DNA from 2 places in the Mesorhizobium sp. M0088 genome. Region 2 is predicted to be linked to the other one. Evidence: riboswitches for the same ligand, from Rfam matches in the RefSeq annotation. Region 2 holds a riboswitch; the other holds the start of a gene.

Region 1 (7,493 bases), on a different contig from region 2:
CCCAGCTGTCACGTGCTGACGCTTTGGCGTTGGCCAAAAAGGCGCTTGCCGCGATGACCGACGAAGAAGATGCCAAGATCACCGCTGCGGCCGAAGCCGATCCGGATGCGCAGCCAACCGATGCCGTTTCGCGCCGCAAGGTTGGCCGGCCGCCGCTTGCCCGGCCCAAACGTGCCGTACAGCTACGCCTCGACGCCGACGTTCTCGACCGCTTCAAGGCCGCTGGCGATGGCTGGCAGACCCGCATGAACGAAGTGCTGCGCAAGGCGGTCGGCCTGTAATCCTGTGACGACGCTCGCGCGCGCTACCTGGCCTTCAGCGCCTGCGCGATGTCCTCGAGCAGATCGTCGGTGTCCTCCAGCCCAACCGAAAGTCTGAGCGTGCCCGGCCCGATGCCGAGCTCGGCGCGCGCCTCATCGCTCAAATTCTTGTGCGTCGTCGTCGCCGGGTGGGTGATCAGGCTCTTGGCGTCGCCGAGATTGTTGGAGATCAAGACGATGTCGAGCGCGTTCTGCAAGGCGAAGGCCGCCTGCTTGCCGCCCTTGACGTCGAGGCAGATCAGCGTCGAGCCGCCCGCCATCTGCTTCTTGACGATATCGGCCTGCGGATGGTCGGCGCGCCCGGGATAGATGACGCGGGCGATCTCCGGCCGGTCGGCCAGGAAATCCGCGATCCGGCCGGCACTTTCCGTCTGCTGGCGCACACGCAGCGGCAGCGTCTCCAGGCCCTTCAGCAACGTCCAGGCGTTGAACGGCGAAAGGCTTGGGCCGGTATGGCGGAAATAGTCGTGCAGGTTCTCGTCGATCCACTTCTTGTCCGACAGGATCACGCCGCCGAGACAGCGCCCCTGGCCGTCTATGTGCTTGGTCGCCGAATAGACGACGATATGGGCGCCGAGCTGCAAGGGCTTCTGCTGCAGGGGCGTGGCGAAGACATTGTCGACGATCAGCCTTGCGCCGATCGAATTGGCAAGCGAAGCGACAGCGGCGATATCGACCACTTCCAGCGTCGGATTGGTCGGGCTTTCCAGGAAGAACAGCTTGGTGTTCGGCTTGACCGCCTTTTCCCAGTTGGCGATGTCGGTGCCGTCGACCAGCGTCGCCTCGATGCCGTATCTCGGCGCCAGCGTCTCGACCACCCAGCGGCAGGAGCCGAACAGCGCACGTGCCGCCACGATATGGTCGCCGGCCTTGGCGCTGCACAGAAGGGCGGCCGTCACCGCCGCCATGCCCGACGCGGTGGCGCGCGCGTCTTCGGCGCCTTCCAGGGCGCACATGCGTTTTTCGAACATGTCGACGGTCGGATTGGCGTAGCGCGAATAGATGAAGCCCGGTTCCTCACCCTTGAAACGGGCTTCGGCGGCCTGCGCCGTTTCGTAGACATAGCCCTGGGTGAGGTAGATCGCTTCCGACGTTTCGCCGAAACCGGAACGCAGCGTTCCGCTGTGCACGAGTGCCGTCTGAGGCTTCCAGTTGTGCTTCTTGGTGCTCATCGCTTTTCTTCCAGACACAAAAAAACCGGCCGCGAAAGTCGCAACCGGTCCATACGGCCTTGCGGCCCGACGGTCCTTTAGCGACTTGTTTAACGTGGCTGCAAGCCGACCGGCCAAATCACCACGGGATAACGACCCTTTAGACCCGCGCCACGCTTGCGTCAATTGCCGGCTTCATTAAGAGGTTTGTACCAAGCAGGTTCCGCAAAAGTGTTCCACGGTTTTGCGACCAGAACCTGCGACAAGAAAAACGTCTGACCTAGGAGTGGAGCCTTGCGGCAGACAGGCATTCTTCCCGATCAGGACATATCGGCGCTGTTCCAGTCCGGCGCGCTGAAGTCGGCGCGTGCGCTCGACGCCGACCAGATCCAGCCGGCCAGCCTCGATCTCAGGCTCGGCGACAAGGCCTGGCGGGTGCGGGCCTCCTTCCTGCCCGGCCCCGACCACAAGGTCTCGGAAAAGCTCGACCGGCTGCAGCTGCACGAGATCAATCTTGCCGAGGGCGCGGTGCTCGAGACCGGCTGCGTCTACATCGTGCCCTTGCTTGAAAGCCTGGCGCTGCCGGCGGACATTTCGGCCTCGGCCAATCCGAAGAGCTCGACCGGGCGGCTCGACATCTTCACCCGCGTCATGACCGATCGCGGCCACGAGTTCGACAAGATCGCTGCCGGCTATCATGGCCCGCTCTATCTGGAAGTCAGCCCGCGTACCTTCCCGATCGTCGTGCGCACCGGCTCGCGCCTGTCGCAGATCCGCTTCCGCACCGGCAATGCGCTGCTCTCGGAAGCCGAGCTGCACGCCCTGCATCGCGCCGAGATGCTGGTCGCTACCGAGCCGCCGAACATTTCCGGCGGCGGCATCGCGCTGTCGATTGACCTCAACGGCGACCAAAACGGCCTGGTCGGCTACCGCGGCAAGCATCACACCGGCCTCGTCGATGTCGACAAGCGCGCCGCGCAGGAAGTCGTCGACTTCTGGGAGCCGATCCACAAGAGCGGCGCCGGCGAACTGGTGCTCGATCCCGACGAGTTCTACATCCTCGTCAGCCAGGAGGCGGTGCACGTGCCGCCGCTCTACGCCGCCGAGATGACGCCCTTCGATCCGCTGGTCGGAGAGTTCCGCGTCCACTATGCCGGCTTCTTCGATCCGGGCTTTGGCCATTCCGCGTCCGGCGGCACCGGCAGCCGGGCGGTGCTGGAAGTGCGCAGCCACGAAGTGCCGTTCATTCTCGACCATGGCCAGATCGTCGGCCGGCTGGTCTACGAACACATGCTGAAGCGGCCGCAGGCCCTCTACGGCACCGATCTCGGCTCCAACTACCAGGCGCAGGGCCTGAAGCTGTCCAAGCATTTCCGCGCCGCGCGCTGAGCGCCGCCGTCAGGCAAAATACTTGCCTGCGCTGGCTCGCCATGCTTGGCTGCCTTGCTGGTCGTCAAGATGCCGGCGTTCAAGGGGAACCAAGAAAATGCAGATTTCGAAATGGATCATATCGGCAGCAGGCGCTGCCATGCTGGTGGTGGCGGCCGGCTCGCTTTCGCAGGCGCAGGAGAAAATCAAGATCGGCACGGAGGGCGCCTATCCGCCGTTCAACACCATTACGGCTGACGGCAAGGTCGAAGGCTTCGACATCGACATCGCCAATGCACTATGCGCGCAGATGAAGGTCGAGTGCGAGATCGTCACCCAGGACTGGGACGGCATCATTCCCGCTTTGCAGGCGAAGAAATTCGACGCCATCATCGCCTCGATGAGCATCACCGAGGAGCGCAAGAAGCAGGTCGCCTTCACCAACAAATATTATACGACACCGCTCGCTTTGGTGGCGCCGAAGGACAGCGATCTCACCTCGACCGAACCACCGGCACTGGCCGGCAAGACGGTCGGCGCCCAGGCTTCGACCACGCAGGCCGACTACGCCCAGAATGAGTATGGCAAGGCAGGCGCGGAGGCAAAGCTCTATCCGACCCAGGAAGAGGCGATCACCGACCTGACCAACGGTCGTCTCGACGCTGTGATCTCGGACAAGTTCGTCCTGATGGACTGGCTGAAGAAGGCAAGCGACGGCTGCTGCAAGCTGGTCGGCGACGTCAAGGGCACCGAAACGCAGGCCGGCATTGCCGTGCGCCTGGAAGACACGGCCCTGCGCGACAAGCTCAACGCGGCCATCGATGCGATCGTTGCCGACGGCACCTACAAGAAGATCCAGGCCAAGTATTTCGACTTCGATATTTATTGAGGCTGGGCGCTGCAATCTCCCCCCTTGAGGGGGAGATGGCCGGCAGGCCAGAGGGGGTCGCAGTGCGTAGAGCGCCAACGTCGTTTGGTGCCGCAGAAGACGTCGGCACTCCACGCGCGACGACCCCCTCTGTCGCCTTCGGCGACATCTCCCCCTCAAGGGGGGAGATTACCCTTTCTACAGCGCCTTCACAGCCACCTTCACCGGCTTTTCGATCTCCAGCGGATTGCGCAGCGGCAGGCCGAAGTCCCCGGCCTCGATCTCGAACACATCGCCGGCCTCGGTCCTGATGCCGTCGGCGAAAGAGAGCGTGGCCGTGCCGAACATATGCACATGCACGTCGCCCGGCTGGCGGAAGGCCGCGTATTTGAAATGGTGATGTTCGAGATTGGCGATGGTGTGCGACATGTTCGCTTCGCCGGACAGGAACGGCTTTTCCCACAGCACCTCGCTGTCGCGCACGATGCGCGAGGTGCCGCGGATATCGGGCGGCAGGTCGCCGATCAGGATTTCCGGACCGAACGAGGCGTTGCGCAGCTTGGAATGGGCGAGGAACAGATAGTTCACGCGCTCGGTGACGTGGTCGGAAAACTCGTTCGACAGCGTGAAGCCGACGCGGAAAGGTGCGCCGTCGTCGCCGATGACATAGATGCCGGCCACCTCGGGCTCTTCGCCGGCGTCCTTGGCAAAGGCCGGTGACAGAAGTGCGGCACCTGGCGCCACCGCCATCGTGCCGTTGCCTTTGTAGAACCATTCCGGCTGCACGCCGATCTGGCCATTCGCCGGCTTGCCGCCCTCCAGCCCCATGCGAAACATCTTCATGGAATCGGTGAGCTGCTCCTCGCCGTCGGCGCTCAGCTTCTTGTGCATGGAATCGCGCGTCGCGGCGGAGCCGAGATGCGTCAGCCCGGTGCCGGTCAGGTGCAGATGCGCCGGATCAGGGTGATTGATCGGCGACAGCAGCCGCCCCTTCTTGTAAGCGGCCTCGAGATCGACCGTCTCGCCAAGCCCCTTGCGTTCGATCAGCGCGACGAGGCCGACGCCGGTGCGGGCGGCCTCCATCGCCAGCGAATAGACGCTGCGGGCGCCATTGATGATCCGGGTCTTGCCGCCATTGCGGGCGACGACGCGGATGGTCTCGGCGTCGTCGAGGATCTGGGAGATCAGCATGATGAATCCTCTCTCATTTGCCTTGGCAGGACTGCCAAAACGGCAGACCTTACTCAGCGCGGCCGGGACCTCGTCCATGCCACGGTTTAAATTCTCAGTTCGGATTGCGCTCGCGGGCCTGGTCCCTCAGGGACTTCTGTTACCGGCGGGTTGCCGGCAGCGCCGCGATCGTATGCCTCCTGCTTGCCTCGCCTAGAGCAGTTCACCGTTTCACGGAAACGGCGAACCGCTCTAACTCATTGTCTTGGCGCAATTCCAGGCGGAAAACCGTTTCACATTTTCCTGGAATTGCTCTTAAGCCCGTTCAAGCCTTGTTCTTGTTGTAGACGTCGAAGATCACGGCACCGAGCAGCACCAGGCCTTTGACCACCTGCTGCCAGTCGACATTGACGCCCATGATCGACATGCCGTTGTTCATCACGCCCATGATGAAGCCGCCGACCACCGCGCCGATGACCTGACCGACGCCGCCCATCGCCGAGGCGCCGCCGATGAAGACGGCGGCGATGACGTCGAGCTCGCTGCCGAGGCCCGCGGCCGGCACCGCCTGTCCCAGTCGCGCCGCGATGATCAGGCCGCCGAGCGCCGACAGCACGCCCATATTGATGAACACCATCAGCGTCAGCCGCTCGGTGTTGATGCCTGACAGCTGCGCGGCCTTGGAATTGCCGCCCATGGCATAGATACGGCGGCCGATGGTCATGCGCTTGGTGACGAAGACGAACAGCGAGATCAGCACGCCCATGACGAGCAGCACCACCGGTAGGCCCCTGTAGCTGGCGAACTGGTAGACCAGGAACAGCGCCAGCGCGCTGCCGACCAGCGTCTTGACGACGAACAGGGCAAAGGGCTCGGCCTCATAGCCATGGCGTTCGCGCTTGCGGCGCGTCCTCACCCCGAAATAGGCGTAGGCCAGCACAGCGATCAGGCCCAGCACGATCGTCGTCATGTGCAGCGTCAGGCCGCTGCCCATGATGGTCTTGCCGGCCGCGTTCACCGTCGGCGGGATCAGCGTCAGCGGGCCGATGACATCCGGGATGAAGCCGGAGCTGAGCGCCTTGAAGCCATCGGGTAGCGGCCCCACCGAGGATCCGCCGCCCAGCAGGGCCTGGCAGATGCCGCGGAAGATCAGCATGCCGGCCAGCGTGACGATGAAGCTCGGTATTCGGTGATAGGCGATCCAATAGCCTTGCGCCGCACCGATCGCGCCGCCCACGATCAGGCAGATGATCGACACCACCAGCGGATTGCTGAACGGACCGAGCGGCCAGATGACCATCATCATCGCCGCCAGCGCGCCGATGAAGCCAGCGACCGAGCCAACGCTTAGATCGATATGGCCGGAGACGATCACCAGCAGCATGCCCAGCGCCATCACGATGATGAACGAGTTCTGCTGCACCAGGTTGCTAAGATTCACCGGCTTGAACAGCGTTCCGTTCGTGGTGAACTGGAAGAGCACCATGATGGCGATCAGCGCCAGGATCAGGCCGTATTCGCGCAGGTTCGTCGTCAGCGCCGAGACGGCGATGCGTGGGCGCTGCTCTTCGGCGACGTTGCCCTGCGGGGCGGGGGCGCTTTCGGTGCTCATGCTGCTTTTCCTTCTCCACGAACGATGGCGCGCATTATTTTTTCCTGGCTTGCTTCCGCGGCGGGCATTTCGCCCACGATGCGCCCTTCGTTCATGACGTAGATGCGGTCGGTGATGCCAAGCAATTCCGGCATTTCCGACGAGATGACGACGATCGCCTTACCCTCAGCCGCGAGACGGGCGATGATCGTATAGATTTCGTACTTGGCGCCGACATCGATGCCGCGCGTCGGCTCGTCGAGGATCAGCACGTCCGGGTCGGCGAACAGCCATTTCGACAACACCACTTTCTGCTGGTTGCCGCCGGAGAGATTGCCGGTCATCTGATAGACGCTGGAAGCGCGGATATTGGTCTTCTTGCGATAGTCGTTGGCAACGGCGAGCTCGCGCATGTCGTCGATCACGCTGTGGCGCGAGACGCCGCCAAGATTGGCCAGCGTGATGTTGTGCTTGATATGGTCGATGAGGTTGAGACCGTAGGTCTTGCGGTCCTCTGTGACGTAGGCGATACCGTGTTGGACCGCCTTGCTCACCGAGGAAACGTCGACCGGCTTGCCCTTGAGCAGCACCTCGCCGGAGATGCGGCGGCCGTAGGAGCGGCCGAACAGGCTCATGGCGAATTCGGTGCGGCCAGCGCCCATCAGCCCGGCAATGCCCACCACTTCGCCCTTGCGCACGTTGATGTCGATGCCCTTGATCACCTGCCGCTCGGCATGGATCGGGTGATAGACCGACCAGTTCTTCACTTCGAACACGACCTCGCCGATGTCAGGCTCGCGCGGCGGATAGCGGTCGTCGAGTGAGCGGCCGACCATCGAAGTGATGATGCGGTCTTCAGAGATGTCCTTCTTGGCCAGCGTCTCGATGGTGCGCCCGTCACGGATCACCGTCACCTTGTCTGCGACCCGGTTCACCTCGTTGAGCTTGTGCGAGATCAGGATCGAGGTCATGCCCTGCCGCTTGAATTCGAGCAGAAGGTCGAGCAGCGCCTGGCTGTCCTTTTC
Region 2 (7,493 bases):
GTCCTTGTTGTGCAGGCAGACATCCCGCCACATGGTCGGGTCGGAGGCGGCAAGGCGGGTGAAGTCGCGGAAGCCGGAAGCCGAATATTTGATCACTTCGGACTTGGTTACCGACTGCAGATCATCGGCGGTGCCGACGATGTTGTAGGCGATGATGTGCGGCAAATGCGAGACGATGGCCAGCGTCATGTCGTGATGCTGCGGATCCATCGTGTCGATGTTGGCACCGCACCGGCGCCAGAACTCCGACAGCCTCTCCAGCGCGTCCGGGTTGGTGTCGGGCAGCGGCGTGAAGATGCACCAGCGATTGTCGAACAGGTCGGCGAAACCGGCGTCGGGGCCGGATTTTTCCGTGCCCGCCAGCGGATGGCCGGGAATGAAATGGACACCTTCAGGCACATAAGGCTGCATCTGCGCGATGACGGACGCCTTGGTCGAGCCGACATCGGTGAGGATCGCACCCGGCTTCAGCGCCGGCGCGATTTCCTCGGCCACCGCGCCGGATGAGCCTACCGGCACCGAGACGATGACCAGGTCGGCATCGCGGACAGCTTCTCTCGCATCGGTAGTATAGCTATCGCCCAGCCCGAGTTCCTCGGCTCGCGCCAGTGTCGCGGCACTGCGGGTCGAAATGGCCAAGTGACGGGCGAGACCTTCGCGGCGGATGACGCGGGCCAGCGACGAGCCGATCAGGCCGATGCCGACCAGCGCGATCTTTTCAAACATCGGTGATGTCATGGTCTCTAGCTTTTCAGGAATGTCGTGAGAGCGGCGACAACGCCGCGATTGGCCTCTTCGGTGCCGACGGTCATGCGCAACGCGTTGGGAAAGCCATAGCCCGAAACGCGCCGCAATATATAGCCGCGCGCCGTCAGATAGTCGTCCGCCGCCGCCGCCGAATGCTTCTGGTCATCGGGAAAATGAATGAGGACGAAATTGCCGACGCTCGGCGTTACCCGCAGCCCGAGCTTTGTGAATTCCTCGCTCAACCAGGCAAGCCAGGTCTCGTTGTGCGCCACGCTGCGCTCGACATGGGCGCGGTCGCGGATGGCTGCGATACCGGCCTCGATCGCCGTCGCATTGACGTTGAAGGGACCGCGCACGCGGTTGATGGCGTCGACGATATGCATCGGCGCATACATCCAGCCGATCCGCGCGCCACCGAGGCCGATCTTGGAGAAGGTACGGGTCATCACCACGTTCTCGGTGCTGCCGACCAGCTCGATGCCGGCCTCATAGTCGTTGCGGCGGACATATTCGGCATAGGCCGCGTCGAGCACCAGAAGCACGTTCTTCGGCAGCGCGGCATGCAGCCGGCGAACCTCCTGGAACGGCACATAGGTGCCGGTCGGGTTGTTGGGATTGGCCAGGAACACGATCTTGGTGCGCAGCGTGACCGCGGCCAGGACGGCGTCGATGTCGGCGCGCTCGTCTCTTTCCTTGATCGTCACCGGAACGGCACCCGCCGACTGGATGTAGATCTTGTAGACCATGAAGGCGTGTTCGGTGATGACGGCCTCGTCGCCGGGCGCCAGATAGGTCTGCGCCAGCAGGCCGAGAATCTCGTCGGAACCGTTGGAACAGATGATGTTCTGCGGGTTGAGGCCGTGCACCTCGGCGATCGCTTCGCGCAGCCGCCTGGCGGTGCCGTCGGGATAGATGTCGAGCTTGCCGGCAATCTCGCGCGCGGCTTCGATCGCTTTCGGCGAGGGCCCTAGCGGATTCTCGTTTGATGACAGCTTGTGGACCTTGGCGACGCCGGCGGGCGCCGTGCTCTTGCCCGGCACATAGGCGTCGATGTCCATGATGCCCGCACGCGGGGTTGGACGTGCCTGGTCCGGTGTCTGGCTCATGTCGCAAAATCCGTCGAGAACGCTTCCTGAGGGAAGCCGCAGCGGAAATACAAGCCGTGGCCTGCAATGTCGAGAGGCGACAGCCATCGCCCAGGGCTGGCCGTTGACGACGGCGCGCCACAGCCCTAGAAGGGGTGCGACTTCCGTGGTGATTTGGCCGGTCGGCTTGCAGCCACGTTAAACAACTTGCTAAAGGGCCGTTTGCATCCTGTAACCGGCTTTGCGACCGCAATGCCGGTTTTTTGTTGTCCGCGCCGGCCGGACACCCGTATCGGCATCGACTTTCGACAAGCGCGATGCGTGGGCTCAAAGTGTGAGATGGATGTCATGGCCGTTCTGCGTGCCCGCAAAACAAACAACGAGGTCGACCAGCCGTCGAGCCCGGTTTTGCGTTTTGGATCCGACAAGCCGCTCAAGCTGGACGCCGGCACGCTGCTTTCACCGTTCCAGATCGCCTACCAGACCTACGGCACGCTGAACGATGCCCGCTCCAACGCCATCCTCGTCTGCCATGCACTGACCGGAGACCAGCACGTCGCCAGCACCAATCCGGTGACCGGCAAGCCTGGCTGGTGGGAAGTGCTGATCGGCCCCGGCAAGATCATCGACACCAATCGCTTCTTCGTCATCTGCTCCAACGTCATCGGCGGTTGCCTTGGGTCCACCGGTCCGGCCTCGACCAATCCCGCCACCGGCAAGCCCTATGGGCTTCACCTGCCCATTATCACCATTCGCGACATGGTGCGGGCGCAGCAGATGCTGATCGACCATTTCGGCATCGAAAAACTGTTTTGCGTGCTCGGCGGCTCGATGGGCGGCATGCAGGTGCTGGAATGGGCGTCGAGCTATCCGGAGCGCGTCTTCTCGGCGCTGCCGATCGCCACCGGCGCGCGCCATTCCTCGCAGAACATCGCCTTTCATGAGGTTGGCCGCCAGGCTGTCATGGCCGATCCGGACTGGCATGGCGGCAAATATTTCGAGCACGGCAAACGCCCGGAAAAGGGCCTGGCGGTAGCGCGCATGGCCGCCCACATCACTTACCTGTCGGAAGCCGCCCTGCACCGCAAGTTCGGCCGCAATCTGCAGGATCGCGAAGCGCTGACCTTCGGCTTTGACGCCGACTTCCAGATCGAAAGCTATCTGCGCCACCAGGGCATGACCTTCGTCGATCGCTTCGACGCCAATTCCTACCTCTACATGACGCGGTCGATGGACTATTTCGACCTTGCCGCCGACCATGGCGGCCGGCTGGCCGATGCTTTCGCCGGCACGAAAACCCGCTTCTGCCTGGTGTCGTTCACCTCGGACTGGCTTTTTCCGACCGAGGAGAGCCGCTCGATCGTGCATGCGCTCAACGCCGCCGGAGCATCGGTATCCTTCGTCGAGATCGAGACCGACCGCGGCCACGACGCATTCCTGCTCGACGAGCCGGAACTGTTTGCCGCCATCAACGGCTTCATCGGCTCGGCCGCCAGGGCGAGAGGGCTGGGCCTATGAGCGTCAACCGCGACCAGCGCGTCGACCTTGAAGTCGTCGCCAACCTCATCCCACCACAGTCGCGCGTGCTCGATGTCGGCTCGGGCGACGGCTCGCTGCTCGAATTGCTGCAGGACAGCAAGCAGGTCGACGGCCGTGGGCTCGAGCTGTCGCAGCGCGGCGTCAACGAATGCGTGGCGCGCGGCCTCTCGGTCATCCAAGGCGACGCCGACAAGGATCTCGAATTCTATCCCGATAAGGGCTTTGACTTCGTCGTCCTGTCGCAGACGCTGCAGGCCACCCGCAACCCGAAGCTGGTGCTCGACGAACTGCTCAGGATCGGCAATCGCGCCATCGTCTCCTTCCCCAATTTCGGCCATTGGCGTGTGCGTCTGTCACTGTTCGTCAACGGCCGCATGCCGGTGACCAAGGACCTGCCCTATTCCTGGTACGACACGCCCAACATCCACTTCTGCACCATCCGCGACTTCGTCAATCTGTGCGACGAGCTCGGCGCGACCGTCGAGAAGGCAACCGCTCTCGACGCCAACGGCCAGAAGATCGGCCTGTCGATGCCGTGGTGGTTCTGGAACTTCTTCGGCCAGCAGGCAGTGTTCTTGCTGAAACGGCAGTAGCCGCAAGCTATTCGAGGATGTCCGTGGCCTTGTGCGGATGTTCGACACCGTCGGCGAACACCACATCGGCCTCCGAATTGTCCGTGCGCAGCGCCAGTATCGCCTGGTAGGCGGGCGAATTATACCAGCCATGCACATGCTGCCTATCGGGAAATTCGATGATGATCAGATGGCCCGGCCAGTTGTTCTCGATCACCTCGACATCACCGCCATGGACCAGAAAACGGCCGTCGAAAGGTTCCAGCGTGGCATCGATCTTGTGCAGGTATTCGACGATCTGCGGGCCCATCGTGGCTTGGCGCATATGGGCGACGGCGTAAGCGGTCATAAGTGCACTCCCTTTCAATCGAAGCCGATTGCCGGCTCCGCAGGCACAGATTGCCAAGGGTCGTGACAGAATTCGATTACCCCAAAAGTAATAAGAATGAGATGGACGCGATCGTGACGAACCGGCCTGCGCGATCCTGAGGCGGTTTCCAGTCTCCGGCCCTCAGGGTGTTGCCGTTGAGACGCAAGGTTGCGAATTCGTGGTTGCGGACGGATTGAACTCTGCAACCAGATGATGACACGGGAGCATGTTTTTCGTAGCGTCATGCCGGACGCGATGCCGAGCGAAGCACGGAGCGGGGAACCTGACCTATTCGATCGTTGTCGAAATGGAAAACGCCAAGTCCATCAATGAAGATGAGATCGGCGTTTCGTTCAGTGCTTTGGCACGGGAAATAGAAGCCGTGACGACGACCGGTCAATACCTGAAACCGGAGGTCATCGTCGTTCACAGCGGACCAGATACCGACACACCGCTTCTGCGGCATCGTCTCACCGAAATTGTTCCGCAACTTGGCATGGCAGCAAATACGGTCTTCAGCGCCTGCACAGGCGGCCGGTACTATGAGGTCAAGAACGCAGGCGCCGCGTTGGCCAAGGGCGACATCGTCATTTTCTGCGATTCCGATACAGTGATCGAAGACGGCTGGCTGTCGGCACTTCTCAAACCGCTCCAGGATCCGAAGACGATCGCCGTGAACGGTTACACCTATCTCGGCTGTGACGATTTCGCTTCGCGAACCTTTGCGCTTCTGTGGTTCTTCCCGCTGCGTGATGGTGATAGACGCTTTGCCTCCAAGCGCGCGATGAACGCTAACAATTGCGCCTTCCGCAGAAGCTGGTTAGCCGGCCATCCCTTTCCGGCCAGCAATGGATTCAAGGTTTCTTGCACGTTGCTCGCCAGCCAGTTACGAGCAAGCGGGCATGATTTTGTCAGAGTCGATGCCCGGGCCAGCCATTATCCTCCGCGCGGTTGGCGCTTTTTCTTTTGGCGTGCCCTGGTCACCGGGCGCGATGCGGACCGGAAATATGTGGCACTGGCATCGCCATCCCAAGCCGCGCGAGTGCTGAAGGCGACAAGACGTTGGTTTTCGACGTCCTGGAAAGTGGGCGGGCGTATTCTGACGCATGCAACTCGGCTCGGAATGCCGGCATGGCAGATCCCGTTTGCACTGATCGTCGGATTGGCCTTTTGCGCGCTGGTTTTTTGTGCACAAGCGGCCATGGCCCTTGGGCTGGTTCGGGACGAGGTTGAAAACGTGCCCCTCTACGTGGGACATAGCTGAAGCACTATGGTCAAAATGGGCAAAACCATCGAACCGACACCTCTCATCACGGTCATTACGCCGACCCACAACCGACGCGAAACGGTGTTGCGCGCCGTGGAAAGCGTACTCTCCCAGAGCATGTCGAGGCTTGAGCACATTGTCGTCGACGATGGTTCGACCGATGGAACCGAAGCGGCGCTTGCCCGTATCCAGGACCCGCGGCTGATCTATGTCGGGGCGAAATGGCGAGGCGCCAACGCAGCCAGGAATGCCGGCATCGAGCGCGCGCGGGCACCGTTGGTGACGTTCCTCGATTCGGACGACATCTACATGCCGCACCGGCTTGAACGAACCCTGACCTGGTTCGAGGAAAATCCTGTACTGCAAGTGCTGATCAGTTCGTTCGTGTCCCTGAAAGGCAGTCGCATCACAAACTGCGTCAACCCCGAGGCGTTCGTGAGCCCCGCAATGCTGGAGCGGACGCTGGTTGGGCAGACCATCTTCATTGCCGGCTCCGCGATCACGGCTCGCCGCGAAGCCTTGCTGGCCATCGGCGGCTACGACAGCGACATCACCCGCATGCAGGATCGCGAATTGCTGCTGCGCCTTGCCCGGCGCTTCGGTGCGCAGTTGTCCAGGGATCTGGACTGGACGAAATACAATTCGGAAAACTCGATTTCCGGCCGCCGTGACGGCTATGTCGAGGCCTATGCGAACCTGATGGGCAAACATCCGCATATTGCCCATGCCTACCCGCACATTCCGCCTTACATGATCTCGCGGCAGCTCATCGCCGACATCCTGCGAGGCAGGATACCGGAGGCATTTCAGGGCTACATGGCCAACCGTTCATCCAAAACGCTTGGCTATTCGCTGCCGGAATTGATGCAAGGCTATGTCCATGGCCGGCGCTGGCGCCGCGATCTCTCCAACGAGTTTCGCAATCAATTTGGTGCCCGGCCCGCTTAACCGAGAGGGATTCCGGGAAATTGTGGAACGGTTTTCCCTCCGGATCGCGTTAACCCCTCTGTCGAGAGCTCAACGGTCAAGTTCGGGAAAATACGGATCCGATAGAAACCGCCTGTCCCGTTCGCCTTGTAGGCAGTCTATCGGCGTCGCCGCGTCGATGGGGATGCTTCTCACCTCGTCCTGAATGCCACTCACTTCCAGGAGCAGCTTGCGCCGGATGGCTGTCGAAAACTCGGCGGCGGCATAGATAGGCAGCACGAAGGAACCGGGTCCGCCGATCACGCACTGCGCATAATACTGGTCGAGATGGCTGAAGGTGGGCGACGGGCTGATCAGGATCGGCAGGCCATTGACGACGATGCCTTTGGCAGTCGCCGCATCACGCGTCGCGGTGACCGGCGGCCCGATATTGTTCGGTCCGTCGCCCGAAATGTCGATGACGCTGCGTTCGCCCTGGAAAGACGTGCGGTCGAAAAGCTCGGTGCCGAAGGCCAGCGCGCCGGAAATCGAAGTGCCGCGAAAGCTGCGGAACGGACGAGCCGCGACCTTGTCGGCAAAGCTGTTCGCGCTCTCGGCACTATCGATAATCTGCCAGCCGATGACCGCGTCGTCGCGCACCGTGCCGGCCCATTCGAAATAGGTCAGCGCTATGCGGCCCGTGGCGCCAGCGCGGACAGCCTTGATGAAGTCGGGATGCCGCAGCGCCTCGACATAACCGGCCCGCTGCAGGGCGAACTCCTTCTCGTCCATCGACAGCGAGATGTCGACCGCCAGCACCAGCTCGACGTCGACGGCGAGCGCATCCGGCGGCGAGGCCATCGGGGCAGCCTGGGCGCAGGCAAGACAGGCAAGCAGGCGAAGAGCATCAAGCATGGCCGTCGCCAGGGTTGTTCTCCCGAAGAGCTTCCCTCGCGATCGCGGCAAAATAAAGCTCTGCTTCCCTCGCTCGGATATCAGCTCATTTC

Evidence for each region. Region 2 has a riboswitch for S-adenosylmethionine ahead of metX (homoserine O-acetyltransferase MetX). Riboswitches for the same ligand answer to the same signal wherever they lie in the genome.
Region 1: linked by a shared signal. The riboswitch ahead of NKJ67_RS15565 (O-succinylhomoserine sulfhydrylase) and the one ahead of metX (homoserine O-acetyltransferase MetX) in region 2 are both predicted to bind S-adenosylmethionine.

Annotation. Positions count from the first base shown of each region.
Region 1 is NZ_JAMYUI010000011.1:197,944-205,436, reverse strand. Features, by position in the region: gene NKJ67_RS15570 (BrnA antitoxin family protein) at 54-281, shown strand; gene NKJ67_RS15565 (O-succinylhomoserine sulfhydrylase) at 305-1,492, opposite strand; SAM riboswitch at 1,550-1,627, opposite strand; gene NKJ67_RS15560 (2'-deoxycytidine 5'-triphosphate deaminase) at 1,766-2,860, shown strand; gene NKJ67_RS15555 (ABC transporter substrate-binding protein) at 2,958-3,728, shown strand; gene araD1 (AraD1 family protein) at 3,906-4,898, opposite strand; gene mmsB (multiple monosaccharide ABC transporter permease) at 5,203-6,489, opposite strand; gene mmsA (multiple monosaccharide ABC transporter ATP-binding protein) at 6,486-7,493, opposite strand, start outside.
Region 2 is NZ_JAMYUI010000013.1:149,228-156,720, reverse strand. Features, by position in the region: gene NKJ67_RS17465 (prephenate/arogenate dehydrogenase family protein) at 1-738, opposite strand, end outside; gene hisC (histidinol-phosphate transaminase) at 744-1,853, opposite strand; SAM riboswitch at 1,989-2,066, shown strand; gene metX (homoserine O-acetyltransferase MetX) at 2,181-3,350, shown strand; gene metW (methionine biosynthesis protein MetW) at 3,347-3,964, shown strand; gene NKJ67_RS17445 (DUF1330 domain-containing protein) at 3,972-4,292, opposite strand; gene NKJ67_RS17440 (glycosyltransferase family 2 protein) at 4,621-5,577, shown strand; gene NKJ67_RS17435 (glycosyltransferase family 2 protein) at 5,593-6,528, shown strand; gene NKJ67_RS17430 (DUF1194 domain-containing protein) at 6,598-7,401, opposite strand; gene NKJ67_RS17425 (ABC transporter ATP-binding protein/permease) at 7,487-7,493, opposite strand, start outside.